DNA from 4 places in the Paenibacillus sp. FSL R5-0914 genome. Region 1 is predicted to be linked to each of the others. Evidence: predicted binding sites of a transcription regulator. Region 1 holds the regulator's gene; each other region holds the start of a gene.

What was found. Region 1 encodes Rex, which represses fermentation and respiration genes when NADH is low (regulators of the CRP and FNR family bind a similar motif). Its sites were predicted from a motif close to TTGTGAAATATTTCACAA; they were not measured.
Region 2: a site for Rex is predicted at 2,585-2,602, ahead of MKX60_RS01850 (flavocytochrome c). Genes of this name have one in related genera too.
Region 3: a site for Rex is predicted at 2,156-2,173, ahead of MKX60_RS04160 (cytochrome ubiquinol oxidase subunit I). Genes of this name have one in related genera too.
Region 4: a site for Rex is predicted at 2,291-2,308, ahead of MKX60_RS14360 (polymer-forming cytoskeletal protein). Genes of this name have one in related genera too.

Annotation. Positions count from the first base shown of each region.
Region 1 covers NZ_JBBORH010000001.1:3,070,366-3,075,793, forward strand. Annotated here, with positions in the region: gene dinG (ATP-dependent DNA helicase DinG) at 1-2,128, shown strand, start outside; gene MKX60_RS13605 (redox-sensing transcriptional repressor Rex) at 2,260-2,913, shown strand; gene MKX60_RS13610 (amidohydrolase) at 2,900-4,201, shown strand; gene MKX60_RS13615 (cell wall elongation regulator TseB-like domain-containing protein) at 4,371-4,889, shown strand; gene MKX60_RS13620 (hypothetical protein) at 5,298-5,428, shown strand, end outside.
Region 2 covers NZ_JBBORH010000001.1:439,316-444,743, reverse strand. Annotated here, with positions in the region: gene MKX60_RS01865 (YncE family protein) at 1-518, opposite strand, end outside; gene MKX60_RS01860 (nucleotidyltransferase domain-containing protein) at 702-1,586, shown strand; gene MKX60_RS01855 (WecB/TagA/CpsF family glycosyltransferase) at 1,665-2,414, shown strand; gene MKX60_RS01850 (flavocytochrome c) at 2,618-4,168, shown strand; gene MKX60_RS01845 (ABC transporter ATP-binding protein) at 4,283-5,125, opposite strand; gene MKX60_RS01840 (ABC transporter permease) at 5,142-5,428, opposite strand, start outside.
Region 3 covers NZ_JBBORH010000001.1:957,252-962,679, reverse strand. Annotated here, with positions in the region: gene cydB (cytochrome d ubiquinol oxidase subunit II) at 1-651, opposite strand, end outside; gene MKX60_RS04160 (cytochrome ubiquinol oxidase subunit I) at 648-2,042, opposite strand; gene MKX60_RS04155 (cold-shock protein) at 2,266-2,496, opposite strand; gene MKX60_RS04150 (cold-shock protein) at 2,589-2,789, opposite strand; gene MKX60_RS04145 (S1C family serine protease) at 3,209-4,453, opposite strand; gene MKX60_RS04140 (hypothetical protein) at 4,828-5,037, shown strand; gene MKX60_RS04135 (MBL fold metallo-hydrolase) at 5,003-5,428, opposite strand, start outside.
Region 4 covers NZ_JBBORH010000001.1:3,240,153-3,245,580, forward strand. Annotated here, with positions in the region: gene MKX60_RS14350 (MFS transporter) at 1-1,094, opposite strand, end outside; gene MKX60_RS14355 (LacI family DNA-binding transcriptional regulator) at 1,144-2,055, opposite strand; gene MKX60_RS14360 (polymer-forming cytoskeletal protein) at 2,367-2,918, shown strand; gene MKX60_RS14365 (hypothetical protein) at 3,057-3,302, shown strand; gene MKX60_RS14370 (histidine phosphatase family protein) at 3,367-3,984, opposite strand; gene MKX60_RS14375 (LysR family transcriptional regulator) at 4,141-5,076, shown strand; gene MKX60_RS14380 (ABC transporter ATP-binding protein) at 5,119-5,428, opposite strand, start outside.

The DNA of each region.
Region 1 (5,428 bases):
TTATATGGATGAAGTAACGAAACGACTTAAAGAAACTTTGCCACAGTATGAAAGCCGAGAAGCTCAGGATATTATGATCAATGAGGTGATGACGGCACTTGCCGAAGACAAGCATCTATTGATCGAAGCAGGGACAGGAACCGGTAAATCCCTTGGTTATTTATTGCCTGCCATATACCAAAGCGTACGAACTAATGAAAAAGTCATGGTCAGCACTCATACTATTAATCTGCAGGATCAATTGCGTGAGCGTGATATTCCTTTGTTAACGCAGGTAGTTCCTTTTCCATTTAAAGCTGCAATTTTTAAGGGCAGAGGGCATTATTTGTGTCTTCGTAAGTTCGAACATAAAATTAATAAAAAAGACTTTATAAGTCCGAGGGAAGATGCGCTTACTGCGGCTCAGATGATCGTTTGGCTGACACAAAGTGAATCAGGAGATGACGAAGAGCTCAATCTAAGTGGACGTGGCGGAGATTTTTGGGAGACGGTGGCAAGCGATACCGATTCTTGTCTGGGTCGCTCGTGTCCTTGGTTCCGTAAGTGTTATTATCATCGGGCTAAGCATGAAGCTGGTATTGCAGACGTGGTCATTACGAACCACTCTAAGCTTTTCGCAGATGTTAAGGCTGGGCATCAACTACTTCCCGCTTATGAACATCTTGTAATAGATGAGGCCCATCATCTGGAGGACGTGGCTGGCAAGCATTTAGGCATGCATATGAAGCATTTCACGGTGGCACATACATTATCGCGTCTTTATAAGGATAGTCGAAATGGCCAACTTCCTACACTTCGCCAAATGCTTCAGTCATCAGGCAGTGAGGAAGCTTCTGAATGGAGCGGAGTGATCGATAGAATCTATCCGGACCTGCTTACCGTAAAAGAAACCTGGGATCTGCTTAGTGATAAACTATTCAGCCTCTTGCCGGAACGTAGCGATGCAGCGGCGGGAGAAGCCGGCCAGTTAGTCATGCGGCTACTTCCTACCCGTAAACCGAATGATTGGGATGAATTGGTTGCTTTAGAGAATACTATGAATCTGACATTAAGCGAAATTATCCGTAAAGGTGATAAAATGCTTAATGAGATGCGAGATCAAGAAGGTCAATCTTCCTCAGATAGTCTAGTTACCGATATTAGCGGCTTATTTAAGGATTTAGCTTCTATACGTGAGCAAGTACGGTTTTTTATGGGATTAAATGATGAGAATGTAGTATATTGGCTGGAGGCGAATGGAAATTATCGCAGTAAATCGCTACAGCTGTATGCCGTTCCTGTTGATGTTAGTACTCAGCTTAAGGAGCTGTTTTTCGACAAGAAGAAAAGTATCGTACTAACTTCGGCGACACTCTCTGTGGATAAATCTTTCCAGTTTATGATTGATAATCTCGGACTTAATGAAGCTGCGGAAGAGGGGCGTCTGATGACATCACTCCTGCCTTCTCCCTTTAAGTATCGGGAGCAGGCGCTGTTAGTTATTCCGCGGGATTTCCCTAGTGTGAAGGGGAGTGTAGGCGATGCCCGATTTGTCGATACACTCGTACAGTCACTAGCAGAAGCAGCTATTACAACACGTGGGCGGATGCTTGTCCTGTTTACTTCTTACAAGATGCTACGCCAGGTTTACGATCCTCTGAAAGAGGCTCTAGCCTCACAAGAGATCACGGTGCTAGGTCAAGGCGTGGAGGGGGGCAGCCGTAGCAAGCTGATCCGCCGTTTTCAGGACAGTGCAGCTTCTGTACTATTAGGAACAAGCAGCTTTTGGGAGGGTGTAGATATTCCAGGTGAAGCATTAACATGCTTGGCCATCGTGAGGCTCCCATTTCAACCGCCAAACCACCCTCTAGCGGAAGCGAAGTCTGAGTTATTACAAGCCCAGAAAAAGAATCCGTTCATGAAGTTGTCTGTTCCTCAGGCGGTTATTCGCTTCAAGCAAGGATTTGGGAGGCTGGTACGGACAGCGCAAGATCGGGGTATTGTTATTGTGTATGACACAAGGGTGATAGAATCTCACTATGGGAAGTATTTCCTCTATTCGTTGCCTGGCCCGAAAATGGAGCATATGCTTACGGATCAAATGGTTCCTCGTATAGCGGAGTGGTTGGAAGACGGAGGCGTTTCTTGAAAAGAACGTCATCGATCTTATTAATCACTCTACAAGGAAGGGCGGTATAAGAATACCGCTCTTCCTTGAGACGAGGTGCAGATATTTCGATAGGATTTGAACAGAATATCACTTAAATTAGGAGGTAAATTATGAAATCGGATAAAATATCAGAAGCCGTTGTTCGCAGACTTCCTGTGTACTTGCGTTTCTTGAATGATCTCCAGAAACGTGAAATATTAACCGTTTCCTCACAAGAACTAGGACAAAAACTTGATTTAAATCCTGCTCAAATTCGTAAAGATTTAGCTTATTTTGGAGACTTTGGTAGAAAAGGTATCGGGTATGACGTAACTTATCTTATTGAAAAAATCCGTCATATTCTGAAGCTGGATCAACAATTGAATGTGGCTTTAGTAGGTGCTGGTAACCTTGGACATGCATTATCTAATTACAATGCTTATCTGAAAGATACTATGAAGATTACCGCTATATTTGACTCCTATGCACCTAAGGTAGGGCGGAAAATCAACTCTCTTACCGTTCAACCGATGGAGGAGCTTGGTCAGACGGTTCGTGAGCAAGGTATTCGAATTGGGATAATTACTGTGCCTGATTCAGAAGCGCAGAATGTAGCAGATATTCTCATTGAGTCTGGCATTGAGGCGATTTTGAATTTTGCACCAGTGATTCTAAAAACACCATCGAATATCCGTGTTCATGCTGCCGATTTTACAACGGATTTGCAAAGCCTTGCTTATTATTTGAAAGACGGAAAGGAAGAAAGCGGAAATGAAGAGCAGTAAAACGATTATTAAGGGCGGGCGTTTTCTTATTCCGGGAACGGATGAGCCGGTTCTGAGCGGATATATGACTATTGAAGATGATTTGATCACTTACATAGGAAAAGAAGAACCTTTAATGGAAGATGATGTGCAAGTTGTTGATGGCAGTCGTCTGCTGTTTATGCCAGGTCTGGTAAACACACATGGCCATGCCGCAATGTCATTGCTTCGTGGTTATGGAGATGATTTAGCACTTCAGGTGTGGCTTCAAGAGAAGATGTGGCCGATGGAAGCGAAATTCACTGGAGAAGATGTATACTGGGGAACCTCCTTGTCGGTACTGGAAATGCTAAAAGGTGGTACTACAACCTTCTTGGATATGTATGATCATATGGATCGAGTAGCAGAGGTAGTCGAATTATCAGGCATCCGTTCCGTACTGATGAGAGGCGTAATCGGATTATGCCCAGAGGAAGTACAAAATCACAAGCTTGCGGAAGCGATTTCTTTTGCACGAAATTGGCATGGTAAGGCTGATGGTAGAATTACGACGATGATCTCGCCACACGCCCCATATACTTGCCCACCGGACTTCTTTGTTAAGTTTGTACAAGCGGCACATGATTTGGATTTACCGATGCATACCCATATGTCCGAGACCAAACGCGAAGTGGAGCAGAATGTGGTGGATTACGGACTTCGGCCTGTAGCGCATTTAGAGAAGCTTGGAATGTTCACACGTCCGTCTATTGTTGCACATGGCGTTCATTTGAATGATGAAGAGATCGAGATACTGGCTCGTCATGATGTAGGCGTGTCTCATAACCCAGGAAGTAATCTGAAACTGGCTAGTGGAGTGGCTCGGGTTACGGATCTTCTAAAGGCTGGTGTGAAGGTGTCACTGGGTACAGATGGTGCGGCAAGCAATAATAACCTGGATATGTTTGAAGAGATGCGTCTTGCAGCCCTCATCCATAAAGGTGTAAGTGGTGATCCGACGGCTGTCCCAGCTCCGGAAGCGCTGCGTATAGCTACAGAGTATGGCGCAAAGTCTATCTTTTTAAATGATGTGGGTAGACTCGCTGTTGGCATGAAAGCGGACTTTATCGCGATTGATATAGACCAGCCGCATTTGCTACCACACACAGATCTGTTGTCTCATGCTGTATACTCTGCCAGCGCCAAGGACGTTGAGCATGTATGGGTGAATGGTAAACAGGTTGTAAAACATGGAGAATGTATAACGCTAGATGAGGAAGCAATCCGTCGTAAGGCGCAAGAATCATTTGATGGACTGCTTAAACGATAGTCTAAGATCATAACGAATAACTGAAAGGCTGTGACTTTCTGCGATTGCAAAGTTACAGCCTTTTGTGTTTCTGATAATTAGATCATTGAATTGGATATGAAACTTTGGATAAACACACAGGTGTGTTATATAATCAAAAAAGATATATTACTAGAAAGGGAGCTGTACCTTGAAGAAAAGGAAAAAATGGATCCTCCTGGGGTCAGTTCTGATTCTGCTCCTTCTGTTCGGACTTATCCAGTTCTATGCTTATATTATGAAAGATCAATGGAACGAGCGAGATATCGCTAAGGATGTCGCTAAAACCAGTGCTGGTCTGACAGAGGTAACCAAAGCGCAGAAATCCGTGTGGGATGATAATGCGGTGTACTGGGTCTTAACAGGGAAGAATGAAGCCGGGACCGAGTTGATGGTTTGGGTACGTTTTACTGTAGACGGGAAGTTTGCTGAAGGAACCGACGCAGTATATGCTGAAGAACTAAGTAAAGGGACCTCTGAAGCGAAAATGCGTAGCCTTATAAAAGCCGATCTTCCGGACATCAGCATTGAGCGGTTGTTGCCAGGAGTATATAACGGGGAGTATGCTTGGCAGCTTTTTTATAAACAAAGCGGTCGATATTATTATCAATTTTATCGGTTCTCAGATGGGGCTCGAATGGGTGAAGGTTACAGTTTACCTAGCCGCTAAATTAAACAAAAGCATTATAGGAGAAACAAGCGGACCATTTATGGTTCGCTTGTTTTTTAAATGACATATTATTTGATATACTATAAGTACACGAATTGTGATATACTATAAGAGTAGTTTTTATGTATTGGTATTTAAAGATTCATACGAAAAAAGGTCTGTTAGTTAAGAGTAACAGCCCTTTTTTTTGTCGAATTAAATCAATAAATTTAATAAAATGGAAAGAATTAAAAAATAAAATTTTAAATATCTTCACACTTTTTTTCAATATAGTATATACACCTGTGATATACTACTGTTTGTAATTAGAACAGTGTTAGTAGAACGTCAGGCTCTGATGAGCTCTTAGCAGCTATGACTTTGGATCATTCTGTTTACATTTTTTCATCTTTGAGAGGAGGACGTTTCTTGAAATTACGTCTTGTACCTGTACTGATAACGTCTCTACTGTCGGCTATGCTATTATTCGGAGGATTCTTTTTATATCGTCAGTTTGCTTTACAGGAACCGCTCCAAAAGATTGTAACCGGATTTGAGGG
Region 2 (5,428 bases), 2.6 Mb from region 1:
TGTGTATTTCCATTAATGACGGAGACGGAATTTTTTATTGTATTGGTCACATATATACGATTTGTAAGCTCATTAATAACGATTCTGGAAGGGCGACCGCCGACTTCAATCTTCGTTTTGATCTGGTTTGTTTTCCCATCGATGACGAATATAATTCCTGCTATGCTAGTTACATAAATCAAATTTTTTCGAACATTTACTCCGATATTATCAGGCATGCGGCCCACTTTCACAGTCTTTATCGCCTGGTTTGTCCGCCCGTTAATAACAGAAACCGTATCGTCACGAAAATTTGTTACATAGATTCGGTTAGTTTGGGGGTTAATCCCAAGCTGTGTTGGCAGTCTTCCAACATTGATGCGTGCGATAATTCGATTCGTTATGCCATCGAGTACCCCGATAGTTCCAGCCTCAGTGTCTGGGTTAACAAAGTATACCCTATTTGTGCTGACATTTACTTCGATATCTCCGATCGGTCCGGCAGAGCGGACTGTAGCAATCACTTTTGGCTGCGCCATGCTTATACCCCTTTTCAAGTAAATAGATACTTCATTATATTTAGGCTTAGGCAAAAGGGTACTACATATATCGTTGCAAGATGTATCTTCGGAGTGTAGAATAATATTCCCGAATCTACATTTGAGATTAAATGTAAGCGCTATATTAATAGTGGGGTTGAGATCGATTGGAGGCTAATGGATATGATGATGAAATCAGTATTGTCGGATATTTTACTAACACCTGATAAGTTGCTACTTCATCGCGAATTACTAGAGGAGATTGGAAAGTTCATTACGCAAGAGATCCTGAATCATCCGTTATTGCAAGAAGATCGTCAGAGGGTAAGCATTATCCTAGATGGATCGACCGCACTCGGGGTGGTAGATGGGCAGTCGGATGTAGATATAATCATTATTTGTGAGGATGAGTCTTACAACAGTATTAATCATCGGTTCGAGGAAAAAGGGCTGATTCCGGAGCACAGTAGTTTTTTTATGGATTTAAGGCTTCCAAGTGGGAAGACAGGGCATTATACACTCCATAAAATATCTGATATCAAAGAAGCTTTAATGAGCGGGGATATGGAATGGCTGTGGAATGCATCAGTGTCCTATATTTACTACGATCTGCTGGATCTGAAGTCACTTTTCCATTCCTATGTTCCACTCCAACCTGAAGTACTAATGAAAATTCGTAAGAATTCATACATACAGCTAAGAAGCTATGCCAGAAGTCTAGATAATCCTGTAGTTCGTGGCGACGCCTTTCCAATCTTGTTCTTAGCGGTTTCCCTTTATAAAGAGGCTTTACGCTGTGCAATCACTATTGAAGGTTATCCGTATCCCTATGACAAATGGCTTGTTCCCGTAGCGCAGCAAACGGTCGTAGGTCGAAAGATTTTGGAGTGTGCAGGCGATTTTTGGAGTTATCTTAGAGAGGATGAATCCTTTGCTCCCATGTACCAGGAGGACAATAATTTTGTCAAAATGGAAAAACAATTTCGAAAGATACTTTTGGAGGAATTCCGCCTGCGGGGGATCGATGAACCTTGGTTAATAGAGTGGTGGAAGTTTTTGGATGAATAAACGGAGTAATGACGCTGACTATCCTTCTTGATTACGGTAAGGTATACTGGAATGAACTTTTCAGTAAGAGGTGATTAAATGGCTGGGACAGTCTCTATATTAGGCGTTCCTTTTTCAAAACTAACACTAAACGAGACAACACTTCATCTAACAAAACATATTCAATCCGGAGAACCGAAGCTATTTCATTTGATTACGGCGAACCCGGAAATTACGATAACAAGCCAATCGGATGAGCTGCTTCGAACCATACTCCATGAGGCAGATTTGATTACTCCTGATGGGATTGGCATTGTGCTGGCATCGAGAAGAAAAGGTGACCCTATAGCTGAACGAGTTACGGGGTATGAACTACTTCTTGAGCTGCTCGCACAAGGGAATAAGCTGGGCTGGAGCTTTTATTTCTTAGGCACGGATGAGCATACCAGCTGTAAAGCGGTCGAAAAGATTACAGAGCTATATCCGAATGTGAAAATTGCCGGAAGACATAATGGTTTTCTTGCTAAAGAAGAGGAACCGGCCATTGTGGCAGAGATTCAGCACGCACAGCCAGATTTCCTGATTGTCGCGATGGGGGCTCCATACTCTGACAAGTGGGTTTATAAGCATAAACAGGCGCTTTCTCAGGTTAAGGTTGTGTTTGGCGTGGGGGGAAGCTTGGATGTTATAGCGGGAAAAGTGACTCCAGCCCCTGCGATATGGAAGAAGCTCAATTTGGAGTGGCTGCATCGACTCTTATTCGCACCTGTGGCCAAAGGACAAAAGTCGCGCAGGCGCAGGCAAGCAGTTCTTCCTAAATTCGTGTATCGAGCTATGATTAGGAAATAAGGCAGATGGCCGCCCTGGAAAGGGTGGCTTTTTTTGAGTAGTAAGCTGAGGAAATATTGAAATTAAGAATTTTTATGAAAATTTAAATGAAAATATTCATGGAAATGTAACAGTAACCATAACTAATTACATAAAAAACTTCCCAAAACAGCATCTTTGCGTTATCATTAATGTGAAAACATTCACAAAGGGGCGTTATAAAGATGAAGAAGACAACAAGTACTGCTCTCATTCTCATTCTCTCTGTCATGCTCGTAATCGCAGGCTGCGGTAACAGTAATAGCAACAGCGCAGGTAATAGTAATGGCAACGAGAACAAAAGTAAGGTAAATGAGACGGCCAAAAATGATAAAGCTGAAGCCGTATCAGGTGCATCAGAAGCTAGTTACACACCACTGGATCAATTAAAAGATAATTATGATATCGTTATTGTTGGTGCTGGTGGTGCAGGAATGTCTGCTGCACTGGAAGCTAAGGCCAAAGGCTTGAACCCTGTTATTTTAGAAAAAATGCCGGTTGCAGGTGGGAATACAAGTAAATCCTCCTCAGGAATGAACGCTTCCCAAACGAAATTTCAAAAAGAGCAAAGCATTGAAGATAGCAATGATAAGTTTTATGAAGAGACACTAAAGGGCGGCCATGACACGAACGATAAAGAGATGCTTCGTTTCTTCGTTGACAATTCCGCAAGTGCAATCGATTGGTTGGATTCGATCGGAATCAAGCTGAACAATATTACGATCACAGGCGGCATGAGCGAAAAACGCACCCACCGTCCAGAAGACGGCTCTGCGGTAGGCCAATACCTTGTCAAAGGATTGGTTAGAAACGTACAAGAAAAAGAAATTCCACTGTTTGTGAACGCGGATGTTAAAGAAATTACTCAAAAAGACGGTAAGGCTAACGGCGTCAAAGTACTCTTTAACCAAGCTGATGAAAAAACCATTACAGCGAAGGCAGTTGTTGTAACAACAGGTGGTTTTGGATCCAACATGGATATGATATCAAAAGTTAGACCTGATCTGGAAGGATACGTAACGACTAACCAAATCGGCAGTACCGGCGACGGCATCAAGATGATTGAGGCACTTGGCGGAACCACCGTTGATATGGATCAAATCCAGGTTCACCCAACAGTTCAACAAGAAAAATCTTATCTGATCGGGGAAGCTGTACGCGGCGAAGGTTCTATCCTCGTGAATAGCGAAGGCACACGGTTCGTAAACGAATTGACTACACGTGATAAAGTTACCGAAGCGATCAATGCACTTCCTGAAAAAGCGGCAACGCTTGTCTTTGATTCCGGCGTCAAATCACGCGTGAAAGCAATTGAACAATATGACAAAATGGGCTTCGTGATCCAAGCGGATACCATCGAAGCATTGGCGAAAGAAATCGGTGTTCCAGCCGATAAGCTAAAAGCGACACTTGATACTTGGAACAGCGCGGTAAAGAACAAGAACGATGCTGAATTCGGCAGAACAACAGGGATGGACAACGATTTATCCGCGGGTCCTTACTACGCTATTAAGATCGCCCCAGGGATTCATTACACCATGGGCGGTGTGAAGATCAATACGAACACAGAAGTATTAAATAAAGACGGCGCTGCTATTCCTGGCCTGTATGCGGCTGGTGAAGTTACAGGTGGATTGCACGGTCAAAACCGGATCGGTGGTAACTCTGTAGCTGAAATCATTATTTTCGGCCGTCAAGCAGGGATTAAATCTGCTGAGTTTGTACAAGCACAATAAGATTTAACTGCTATTCTGGTTAAAACAAAAGAACCGCTTGGGCTAATTGAAGCCCGGGCGGTTCTTTGTTTAATCTCTCGTTTAAAGTGAGTGGAGTGACCTCTATTCAAAAAGCTACTTCTCGCTTTTAGCTTGTTCTTCTCGCATCCACTGTGACAGCTGGCGTTTGAGTTTAAGGAATTCCGGGGAATCCGTAATCTCATCGCGGCGTGGCCGTGGAAATGGCACATCAACAGTATGTAGGATGGAGCCGGGGCGACCCGAGAATACATAAATACGATTCGAGAGCAGCAACGCTTCTTCGATGTTATGGGTAATGAATAGCACGGAGCGGCGATTCTCCTCCCACAGCTCCAGCAGCCAGCGCTGCATTTCACTGCGAGTTAGTGCATCCAATGCGCTGAAAGGTTCATCGAGCAGCATCAACTCTTGCGGAGCCAGCAATGCTCTGAGAAAAGCAGCACGCTGCTGCATCCCACCAGACAGCATATGCGGATAAGCCTGTTCGAATCCATTCAAGCCAACCTTGGCGAGCCACTGGCGCGCTTCTTCACGAGCTCCATCCTGCAGAGCGCCTTTAATTTCCCCGGCTAGAAGTACATTATCTTCAATCGTTCGCCAAGGAAAAAGCGCAGGCTGCTGCGGCATATAACTGATTTCACCACGTTGACCCGTAACGGCTCTGCCGTTCATGCGGATCGTTCCTGCATCGGGCTTCACTAGTCCGCCGATCATATGGAATAAGGTGCTTTTTCCGCAGCCGGAAGGACCGACGATCGAAACGAACTCTTGCTGCTCTACCTTAAGAGAGACGTTGTTAAGCACGTTCGTCTCGCGGCGACGATGGGTGAAGGACTTGGAGATGCCGCTTACTTCAAGAGCAGGTGGTGCAGTATGAGCTTCAGGAGAGCTTATGTTTTCAGTTGTTCTTTGCTCTATTTGCGTCGCTTGAGACATACAGGCATCTTCCTTTCTATGAGTTACGGCGCGGTTTCCAGCGAACTAACCATTTTTCGAGCAAGGCGATAATCGCAAAAAGCACAAGACTAAGGAGCACAATAATAACAATAGCGACAAACATCCGATCCGTACGGTAAGCCGATTTTTGCAGCAGCATATAATAGCCAATCCCTTTATCCGCGCCAATCCACTCAGCGACCACGGCTCCCATAACCGCATAAGTAGCAGATATTTTCACACCGGAAAATAGTGCCGGGATAGAAGACGGAAGCTCCAGCTTGGTGAAGATTTGCCACTTGC
Region 3 (5,428 bases), 2.1 Mb from region 1:
ATAATAAGTCATTACCACGAAAGCAAGCAATAAAGCCCCAAGTGGCAAAAGCAATCTTTGCGCCATTTTTCGAGCGCGAGCCTGTAGATCTCCCACTGTACGCAACGTTGTGAACATGAGACCATGTACCAAACAAAGAAGGACAACAGTCACACCAGCTACTACGGTATACACATTTACGATATCTGTAAAACCTGCGTACATTTGCATATCGCCATCAATCGGCAAACCTTTGATGAAGCTGGCGAACACCACAGCAAGGAGGAAAGGTGGGAGGAAGCTGCCGAAAAAGATACAAACATCCCAAGTTTTTTTCCAAGCTACTGAATCCCGTTTACCTCTAAATTCAAAAGCAACACCACGTGCAATCAAAGCTAATAAAGCAAAGACAAAGGGAATGTAAAATCCGCTAAACAACGTTGCATACCACTCAGGGAAAGCCGCAAACATTGCACCCGCAGCAGTAATTAACCATACCTCGTTTCCATCCCAGAAGGGTCCGATCGAGTTAATCAGAATCCGGCGCTCAGTGTCATTCTTAGCGAGAATTTGTGTTTCCATCCCTACGCCGAAATCGAAACCCTCCAGGAAGAAGAACCCTATAAACAGAACTGCAATGAGCACAAACCACAATTCATTAAGAGACATCATTGGGCGCCCTCCTCGTTATATGGATCATGCGAATCCCCGTGATCGTTATCCATCGCATAAGGACCTTTTTTAATCACTTTCATAAACAAACCAATTAGAACTAATCCGAGAATGGCGTAAATCGCTGTAAAAGAAATAACAGAGAATAGAACCTGACCACTTGTAATGTTAGGCGACACACTGTCTTCCGTTGTCATCAATCCGAATACCGTCCATGGCTGACGCCCGAATTCGGTCATGACCCAACCTGCTGTATTCGCAATTGGAGGAAGCAGTATTCCCCATAACATAAACCGCATAAACCAAGTGTTTGGACGGTCCATCTTTTTGCGCCACATTAAATACATTGCGTACATACCCATTACGATCATTAACGTTCCTGCTAGAACCATGATCCGGAAACTCCAGAATGTCGTACGTACTGGCGGGATATAGTCACCGGGGCCATAGGTTTGCTCATACTCAGCTTGCAGCTCAAGCATACCTTTAACTTCACCGGAAAATTTACTGTATGAAAGGAAGCTTAGCATATACGGAATTTGAAATTCTCCAGTACTTTCTTGCTTCTCAGGATCAATATTTGCCCATACGGTCCAAGGTGCCGGGTCACCACTCTTACCCCACAGTCCTTCGGAAGCCGCCATCTTCATAGGTTGAGTCTCAACCAAATACTGTGCTTGCGCATGGCCTGCCACGGCTACACCAATAGAAGAAATGATACCTACGATTGCTGCAATTTGAAAAGATTTCTTAAAGAAAGATACATCTTGTTTCTTCAATATTTTATACGCACTAATACCCGTTACGAGGAAGGCGCCTGTTGCATACGCAGCAAGAACCGTGTGCGGGAATTCAACCAGCAATTGTCCGTTCGTAATGAGCGCGAAGAAATCATTCATTTCTGCCCGTCCATTATTTATCTCAAATCCCACAGGATGCTGCATAAAGGAGTTCGCTGCTAGAATCCAGAAAGCGGATAACATCGTACCGAAAGCTACTAGCCAGATGGATAACAAGTGCACTCTTTTGGACACTTTGTCCCAGCCGAATATCCAGATGCCAATAAAAGTAGACTCCAGAAAAAAAGCTGCCAATGCTTCGACTGCAAGTGGAGCCCCGAATACATCACCCACAAAACGTGAATAATCAGACCAGTTCATCCCGAACTGAAATTCCTGCAAAATACCTGTAACTACCCCTACTGCAAAGTTGATGAGAAACAGCTTTCCCCAGAACTGTGCCATTCTTTTGTACTCTTCATTGCCTTTTCTAACGTACATGGTCTCCATGATCGCAATCAAGAGCGCTAGTCCGATTGATACCGGTACAAAGAAATAGTGGAATATTGTCGTCGACGCAAATTGTATACGCGACAGCATTACTGTATCCATATTTTTCCCTTCCTTCTCCCCTTTTCGTTAATTATATTGTGTCAAAAATTTAGACGTCATTTTGTGATAAATGTCACACAAAGGGGTACTTTTAACGGTGAAATTCAAATGATTTGTGACAAAAATCACAATTTACCTTAAAAAAAGCAAAAAAAATAAGACGGTTTGACCGTCTTGAAGTTGTTCACTGCTCTATAACAAGCTTGACTCATAAAGGCATTGGTTAGGTAATGGAAATACCCTTCTTCAGCGATTTGAGATCGCCATTCGAATTAAGCAATTGTGGTAGCATCTTCGTGCTGCGAACCATTGGAGAGTCACATAGACGGCAAGAAGGCGCATGTTCAAATGCGAAATTATCCCTCATCCATCCGTTGCATCCATCATTGGTACACGCCCAAATCGCGGTATTTTCTTCCGGTATTTCTTCCAAAGGTTTCTTCCGGTAGTTCATTGCCGTTCCTCCCATCCTGTAAGTCAATAGTGACTAACTAGATATAAAAAGACCGTCCCAACTTTCACAAGCTGGGACGGTTTCTTCTATTATTACAGTTTTACAACGTTTTCGGCTTGTGGTCCACGGTTGCCTTGAACAACGTTGAATTCAACGCGTTGGCCTTCGTCCAAAGTTTTGAAGCCGTCGCCAGTGATTGCGCTGAAGTGAACGAATACGTCGCTTCCGCCTTCAACTTCGATAAATCCGAATCCTTTTTCTGCGTTGAACCATTTAACTGTACCTGTTTGCATGTGTGTTACCTCCACAAATTTAAATTAATATGTTCTTTTTATCTTCAAACAAAGAAAAAATTCACACATTGAAAAAGGTTGTATTACCGAATATAACAGCCCTTTTCAATGCGAAAATTAGGGACTAAATGTATGATTGATATCATATTACCACACCTGATTAGCAAAGGCAAGCTGGCATCCGTATATATCCGTTTCTACCCTAATAAGTATTACCTTCCAATGTAAGGGTTGCCAGTCAGCCCAAAATTGATTAAATCAGCTTATAATTGCCATATTTATCAAAACTTTAGAAGAAATAGATCCCCGATAGCGATACAGAGTATCGCTATTTCAGGAAGCTCTACCTTCTCAACCGAAGGGGTAGTTCGCTCTACTTGTCATTACTGCTATATCATTATATGCCGACTTCCAGCATATTATTCCTCTGGTTTTTCAAGAAGTTTTACTGTAGTCTGATTAACTTTCCCATTTCGATAATAGGTAATCTTCAGATCCTCACCAATCTTCGTCTGATTATATAAATACTTGCGAAGGGAAAGCGTGGATGTAATAGGTTCATCATTAAATTTCGTAATTACATCATTGAACTGTATTCCCGCTTCTTGTGCAGGTCCAACAGCATCCAGAACGACAACCCCATCCTTAACATTGTTCGGTAGGTTCAGTTCCTTGCGTTGGTCCTCTGCGAGAGGAATGTAAGGATTGTTTAAATCTACCGAATATACGCCTAAGTAGGAACGGGCAATCCGCCCTTTCTCAGCCAGTTCATTAGCGGTATCTATCACATGGTTAGCTGGAATAGCAAAACCCAGCCCTTCTACACCTGCATCGGAGATTTTCATCGTGTTAATACCGATGACTTTACCATCCAGATCCACAAGCGCCCCGCCGCTATTGCCTTCATTAATTGCTGCATCGGTCTGAATGACCTCTTGCTCCCAATCATATACGCCGTCCTGATTCAAGGATACGGGAACCATCCGTTCAGTATAGCTGACAATACCTGAAGTCAATGTGTCACCAAGTCCCAACGGGTTTCCGATGGCAATGACCGTTTCACCTAGACGAAGCTTCGAGGAATCCCCGAGCTCTGCGATTGTATTGATCCCTTTGGCATCAATAGAAAGGACCGCGATGTCACTCACTTTATCCGTTCCAACGAGTGTAGCTTTACGTGTCTCGCCATCTACTGTTACGACTTCAAGATTGCTAGAGTCTTCGATGACATGGTTATTAGTAATGATAAATGCTTTATTATCTACCTTTTTATAAATCACTCCAGAGCCTAATGCTGACTCATCCAGAATGTTCAATTCTTTATTATCTTCTTTATGGTTGATAATGCTTACTACTGCAGGACGAACCGTAGCAGCGGCTTGAATGATACGGTCAAACGGATCTCTGCTTGGGGCAACCTCCCCAGTTGTTACTACCGACTTCGGGGCAGTTTCGTGACTCATTTGTCCAGTAAGCATACTGAATAAAAAGACTGCCACCACAGCACTGATTAAGGAGCAGACGGCGGATATTTGCCAAGTGGATAAGCCCTTGCGCGATCTTCGCACAGAATGCTTGCGGTTAGCAAATGATCCCTTTGATGCTTCATCCCCTCTGGACCGTGATACTTTAGTTGAATAGAAATCGTCATCAAACAATCCCACCGAAAATCTCCCCCTTCTATTGCCAACCGTTCACAGTATCTAAAACCTGAACCTCTAGCAATCACGTTCCAAGCATATACCTCTGCATCCTTTAGACTCCAACAATCACTAAAAAGTTTCACTTTATCCATTAACCACACAATAGTTTCAGTTAATCGAAAGAATTTTAGAATCTTTCAATATATCTTCTCTACTAGGAATATTTTGCAACTTAAAAGACTACACTAATAGAAAGGTTCCATAAATTTAGAGTTTGCTTATCACGTCTATAATTGTATCACAGGCAACCCTCAATTCGTGATTTTCCTGAGGTAAAAAGCCTGCGAATTTTTTACAACTCCAGTTCTGTTTTTACTACATAAGGAGGTATAATTATGAATTCTTTTTCCACAAGTATGGATCTGGTGGAGTTTATCGGTAAGCTTGGCGATTTGAAGGATGAACACTACCATATGACCCTTGCCTTCAGTGCTATGATCGAATTGATGATCGATAAAGGCCTGATCTCCCGCCAAGAATTAGAACGAAAGACTGCTGAGCTTGATCAGCTTATGACAACTGGCTCAACTTATCCCATGGCGTAGGTTGGTCATAATACGTATCGCAAAGCTTAAACTCACTATCTTTAAAGAAACAGCCCCGATCCTCCATTGCGCAACGTACCGACATTTTAGCCAAATCCATCATATTATGATCCCGGCTTAAATGCGCTAAATAGGTACGTTTAGTCCGTCCTGTGAGAATTTCACTTAGTGCTGCTCCCGCTGCTTCATTAGAAAGGTGACCCATGTCGCCAAGTATGCGTCGTTTCGTATTCCACGGATAACGTCCCATCCTCAGCATTTCAATATCATGATTCGCCTCCAGCACCAATACGTCTGCCTCTGAAATCGCATCTCTTACCTTGTCGCTAACATATCCCAGATCTGTAGCTACACACAGTTTTTCTTTTCCATCATAAAAATTGTAACCCAC
Region 4 (5,428 bases), 170 kb from region 1:
AAGACTCTACCTTGTATATCCTCCGAAACTTCCAGTCTGAGGATTGTATTTATCAGCAATGTACAGAATGAGAACATAAAGCCAATTAGAAGAATGATGGGAATGGCTAAGGCAGCAGTAGTGACGAACGATAGCAGGAGGTACAGGGGACCCAGACATAGCAGTCCAGTCATGATAAAGAAGCCGCGATTCTTTAATTTAGAGCCGAGAAACAAGATCATGCTGGAACCAATCATATAACCTAGAGGAATACAGGCTTCCATGAGTCCAAACTGAAAGGGACTAGAATTCCATACTTTGACGGCCATAACTTGCGTTAGCATCAGTGAAGGCATAAAGAACAAAGTGAGCGTAGGAAGCATGATGATTATTGCTCGGGCGAAGGGGTATCTCCAAATATAACGAACGCCATCCGCAAGATCCTGTGTGAATTTTCTTTCTTCTTTAGGTCCGGTATTCACTCGGTTTGGGAGTGGAAGGGAGCGGACAGCAAGAACTAGTAGAAAGGAAACTAAAAATGTAGCTCCATCAAATAATATGGCATCTGCCGCTCCAAAACTTGCTACAAAAATACCTCCAGCCGAATACCCAATCGTCCTACAGATGTTCTCCGACAGGTTCAGAATCCCGACTGCTTTTTGCACATGTTCTTTTCCAACTACAGTGGTAATTGAAGCTTGATACGCAGGGGATTGGAATAATGCTGAGACTGTCGTAAGTCCCGTTAATATGGCCACGATAATGAATGATGTAGAAGACATGGAAATGGTCAGAGCAAGCGTAACTGCTAGACCGCAGCTTATCAAATCAGTGATTAACATAATGGTTCTGCGATTGATCCTGTCTGCGAGTGTGCCTCCTATCGATCCGAGTAAAGAACTGAGCAATAGATTGATTATCGTAATAATGGCAATCATTTTAGCGCTTCCGGTCGTCTGAAGTACCCATAAACTTAAAGCAATGCTGTGAAAGGTATTTCCAAACAAAGAAATGGAATAGGAGCTGAGTAGCAGCATAAATCTCCGGTTTCCCCAAAGGGTTGGGTAGGATTGAGCGGTGGTGGATGCATGTTTTGCTAATACAGGATCTGTCATGGGTAACTCTCCTCTCGACTTAAACGCTTAAGTGAATATCGAAAAAAAATTAATCAACAAAATAACGATTATTCTCTTGTTTGGAGTAGTCAGGACGATGTAATAACTCCTGCATTAGTTCAAAAGCAGTGGCTGATTTATCCCCAGTGAATATGAATTTCTGAACGTCTTCTCCAAGCATTTCTGGGCAATTACAGGTACATAGAACAGAAAGACGTGCGAATACCCCGGATTTTTCAACACAACTTCCGATAAACTCATTAATAACTATGGCCTCTTTGTAGATCCCCTCCGATAAGATTGTATTCAATTCTTCCATATTTTGAACTTTGAATATTGCTTTCTCAGGTAAAGGAAGACTATCTTGGATAAAGTTAGTGAGCAGGGAGTTATTTAAGCTCTCCATAATTAAACAAACCTGTGAAAGATCCTCCGGCATTACCTTCCGTAGAGCTGAACGATAATTGTAAAGAACTTGCTTAAACAGCTTATCTTCAATCATGCTGTCGATCAAAATCAAGGGGATACCTTCTACAAAATGTTTGGAAATCGAATAGAAGGATTCATCGTGCACATCGATCAGAAAGACGGCTTCGAGCTTTCTTTCAACGATGATATTCAGAGAAGGATGGTCAGTACCAAGAGAATATAGCAGCGTATGATATCCGGCATCCGTTAAACGCTGTTCCAAAGCACGAATAAATGTGAATTGGGCATAGAGTTTCCAAGGTGGCATATAAGCAGAATTATGGACAAGTACCCCTACTAATCCCGTTTTTTTATTGGCAAGCGAACGGGCTGCTAGATTAGGAATGTAATGAAGTTCTTCGGCAAGTGACAGAATTTGATTGCGGGTCTTCTCAGGAATGGTTTGGTTATCGACGCGGTTCAGAACATAGCTTACAGTCGCAACGGAGACATTAGCTTGTAGCGCGATGTCTTTCATTGTAGTCTTTTTCACCAGTAAACTTCTCCCTTGCTGAGATATTTATTTCCAAATATTATCATTAACACTTGAAAAGAGTCAACGATTGACTTTATACCAAGAAGCAAATGATGCTTGTGTTCATTTTTATAATTTGGGTAAATAGATATAAGAACCTAAATCAGTCAGCGAGAAGAGGTGTGACTCATGGGAACGAATCTTAATCGGGAAGAGAGCGCGCTGTGAAACCGCTTTAGATATTGACACAAATTTGTGAAATTATTCACTTAATTATTAAGAATTTTAATATATAATTAATTCATAATCAAAATTAGGGGGAATCGAAAATGAGACTATTTAAAATGATTTTAGTGGCTGGGGTTTCGGTAGCAGTATTGGCAGGTTGTGGAGCAAATGAGGATAAAGCAAACAATTCGGCGGCAACTTCAGCTCCGGCTGCTGAGCAGACAGATGCTGTCACTACAGCTTCGATCGTGAATCAAGCAGATGCGTTTACTAAGGCTGTTAGCAAAGATGGAAACTGGATTGTTGCGATTCTAAATGATGTAACGATTTCTGATGAGGTTGTTGTAGCTGGAGAATTCCGAAATAAAGGAGCCGCAGATGGCGACATCTACCGTAAGATTGCCCTTTATTCGCAAGATGCTGATCACAAGATCACTGCTACTTATACACTAACCGTGCCAAAGTTTACAGTACAAAGTGAGAATTTGAAAGTTGAAGGCGGAACGATTAAAGGCGATGTTTATGTAGAAGCGAAAGGCTTTACTCTGCCTGAAACCGCCACTATTGATGGTAACCTCTATTTCGCAAGCGAAGATCTGAAAACATCAGCTGTTATTGATGGAAAAGTGACTGGAACAACAGAAGTTAAATAATTTCGTAATCAACTTATACAGTAGAAGCCAATCCATAGACTATGGGTTGGCTTTTTTCTTTTTGTGATTATGTGATCTTCAGTTGATTTTCTTAATATTGAACTTATAATATTACTACCACTACTAGGAGGAACACATATGTCTAAGGAGTATTCACGCACATATATCGAAAGTGTAAAGCTTGAAATGTTAAATAGATTGGGACTTAAGCAAGTGTTCTTTAAGGAGCAAATAGGTGACGGCCTGATTTTTGAAGCGGTTGGTTTTGATAAAGGGAGCAAGCATCGTTTTTGTGTTAGACCGAAGACGAAAACAATTGACGAATTTATTTCAGGAAAATGGATGAAGGTCCGCAGCTTTACAATCAAAAGTGTGGAAATTTAAAATTGAAGTCTAAAAAGGGAACCCCATTTAAATCGGAGTTTCCTTTTTTATTTTTGAGAAGGATTCATTGATAATGTGAAGTATCGCCGTACAGATCGATGGTTGTATTGTTGTCAGTTAGGGTTACTTTACACAATGCTGTAGAGAGAATATCCGGTAGTTCCCCTAATTCCTGCAATGATTTATTGAGAAAATGAGCCATAATTACTTTCAGGGTCATCCGATGCGTGACAATAAGTACCTCATGTCCTTCATTATCGTTAATGATACGCTCAATAGTCGGCGTTACTCTTTGTTCAAGCTGACTATAGGTCTCACCTGGGGCTAGAGGAATAAAAAGATCAGGTCTGGTGAAAAAATGGGTGTACTGTAATGGATATTCTTGTTCAATCTGATCTGTGTTCATTCCTTCCCAAATGCCCATGTTAATTTCCATTAATGAAGCTTGCTGTTGAATCGGTAAACTCCGATTTCCTCGTAAAATCTGCGCAGTATGCAATGCTCTTGGACTAGTACTAGAATAAATGGCTCCTAAATTCTCACCTTCCAAACGTTCTCTCAACCATTCCGCTTGCTGTTCACCCAAGGTTGTTAACGCTGAATTTTGATGTCCTTGCATTCTTTTCTGCAAATTCCATTCGGTCTGCCCGTGACGGGTTAGAAATAATACTGTCTCTTTCATTAACGAAACCTCCCTTTTGAATAGTTGTAAGTATAAGATAAATAATTATAAATAAACAATATATAATAGTTAATATTCATAATGTATAGTTATAGTAAGAAAGCCGAAAGTCCGTTAAACAATGATTTTATTTTATATAGTTAGGAAGAAATCAGGATGAACTATCATGTATTAAAATTGTTTTATTATGTTGCAATAACAGGGAGTGTGACCAAAGCCTCTGAACGTTTGCACATCAGTCAACCCGCTATATCAGCGCAGATCCGCAAATTTGAACGGGAGAATAATATCGTATTATTAGAGGTCATAGGAAAGAGAATGGTGCTAACACCGATTGGGAGAAAACTGATCGAACCACTTGAAAAGTTATTTGCTATGGGTGAACAGGTACAGCAGATTATTGAGGATTATCATAAATTTCCTGCGGGCCATATTCGGATTGCAGGTAATTACCTGGCCACAAGCATACTCATCCCCCGGTGGGCATCATTATACAAACAATCTTTTCCGGAGGTTAAAATTCAGATCTCTACTGCTAATTCTCATGAAGTCATGGAACAATTAAATAACTTTGAAGCAGATGTGGCGATTTATAGTGATATGGCGTTTCCTTCTCATCATACAGGGGTGTTCGAACATCGTGAGTTGTACAAGGACGAGTATGTGTTCGTAGTTTCTTCAAATCATTCTTTAGCCAAGCAGGAGGTTAGCTTTGAGGAAGTGATGGCTGAGGCATTTATTATGAGGGAGGAAGGTAGTGCAGCCAGAGAGAGAATTGTACAATTATGTGAAGAAAGAAAGGTACAACAACCGAAGATCGAACTGCAATTTAATGGAGTAAATGAGGTTATTCAAGCCGTGATTGCCGGTTATGGGATTAGTTTTGTATCTGCGTTGTTAGCAAAGCCTTATCTTGATCAGGGTATGTTAGCCAAGGTCGAAGTGGAAAATGTAATCTCAAAGCATTCGATATGGATGAGCCACAGAAAGAAAGAGCTTCAAGAAAGCTATATCCAGTCATTTATTAAGCTCGTCATGAAACAATTAAAAGAAGCGGATAATTTATACTCGGTTCCAACGCATACACCTTAATTAAAATAACTTATGAATTACGATGTATGCATTGAACTGAGATCAAAGATTGGAATGTAATTGAAGCAACTCAGGTGCACTAATGTCTTCTGCTTCAGAAGATTTAAATTGAATGTTATATAATTGTGAGTATAGCCCATTCATTTCTAATAAAGACTCATGTGTACCTTCCTCAACAATCGAACCCTGATTTAACACGATAATTCTAGATGCTTCACGTATGGTGGATAGTCTGTGTGCAATAACCAATGTGGTTCGATTCTTCATTAACAAATCAAGAGATTGCTGAATCATTCGCTCAGATTCGTTATCGAGTGCGGAAGTTGCTTCATCTAGAAGAAGGAGTGGAGCA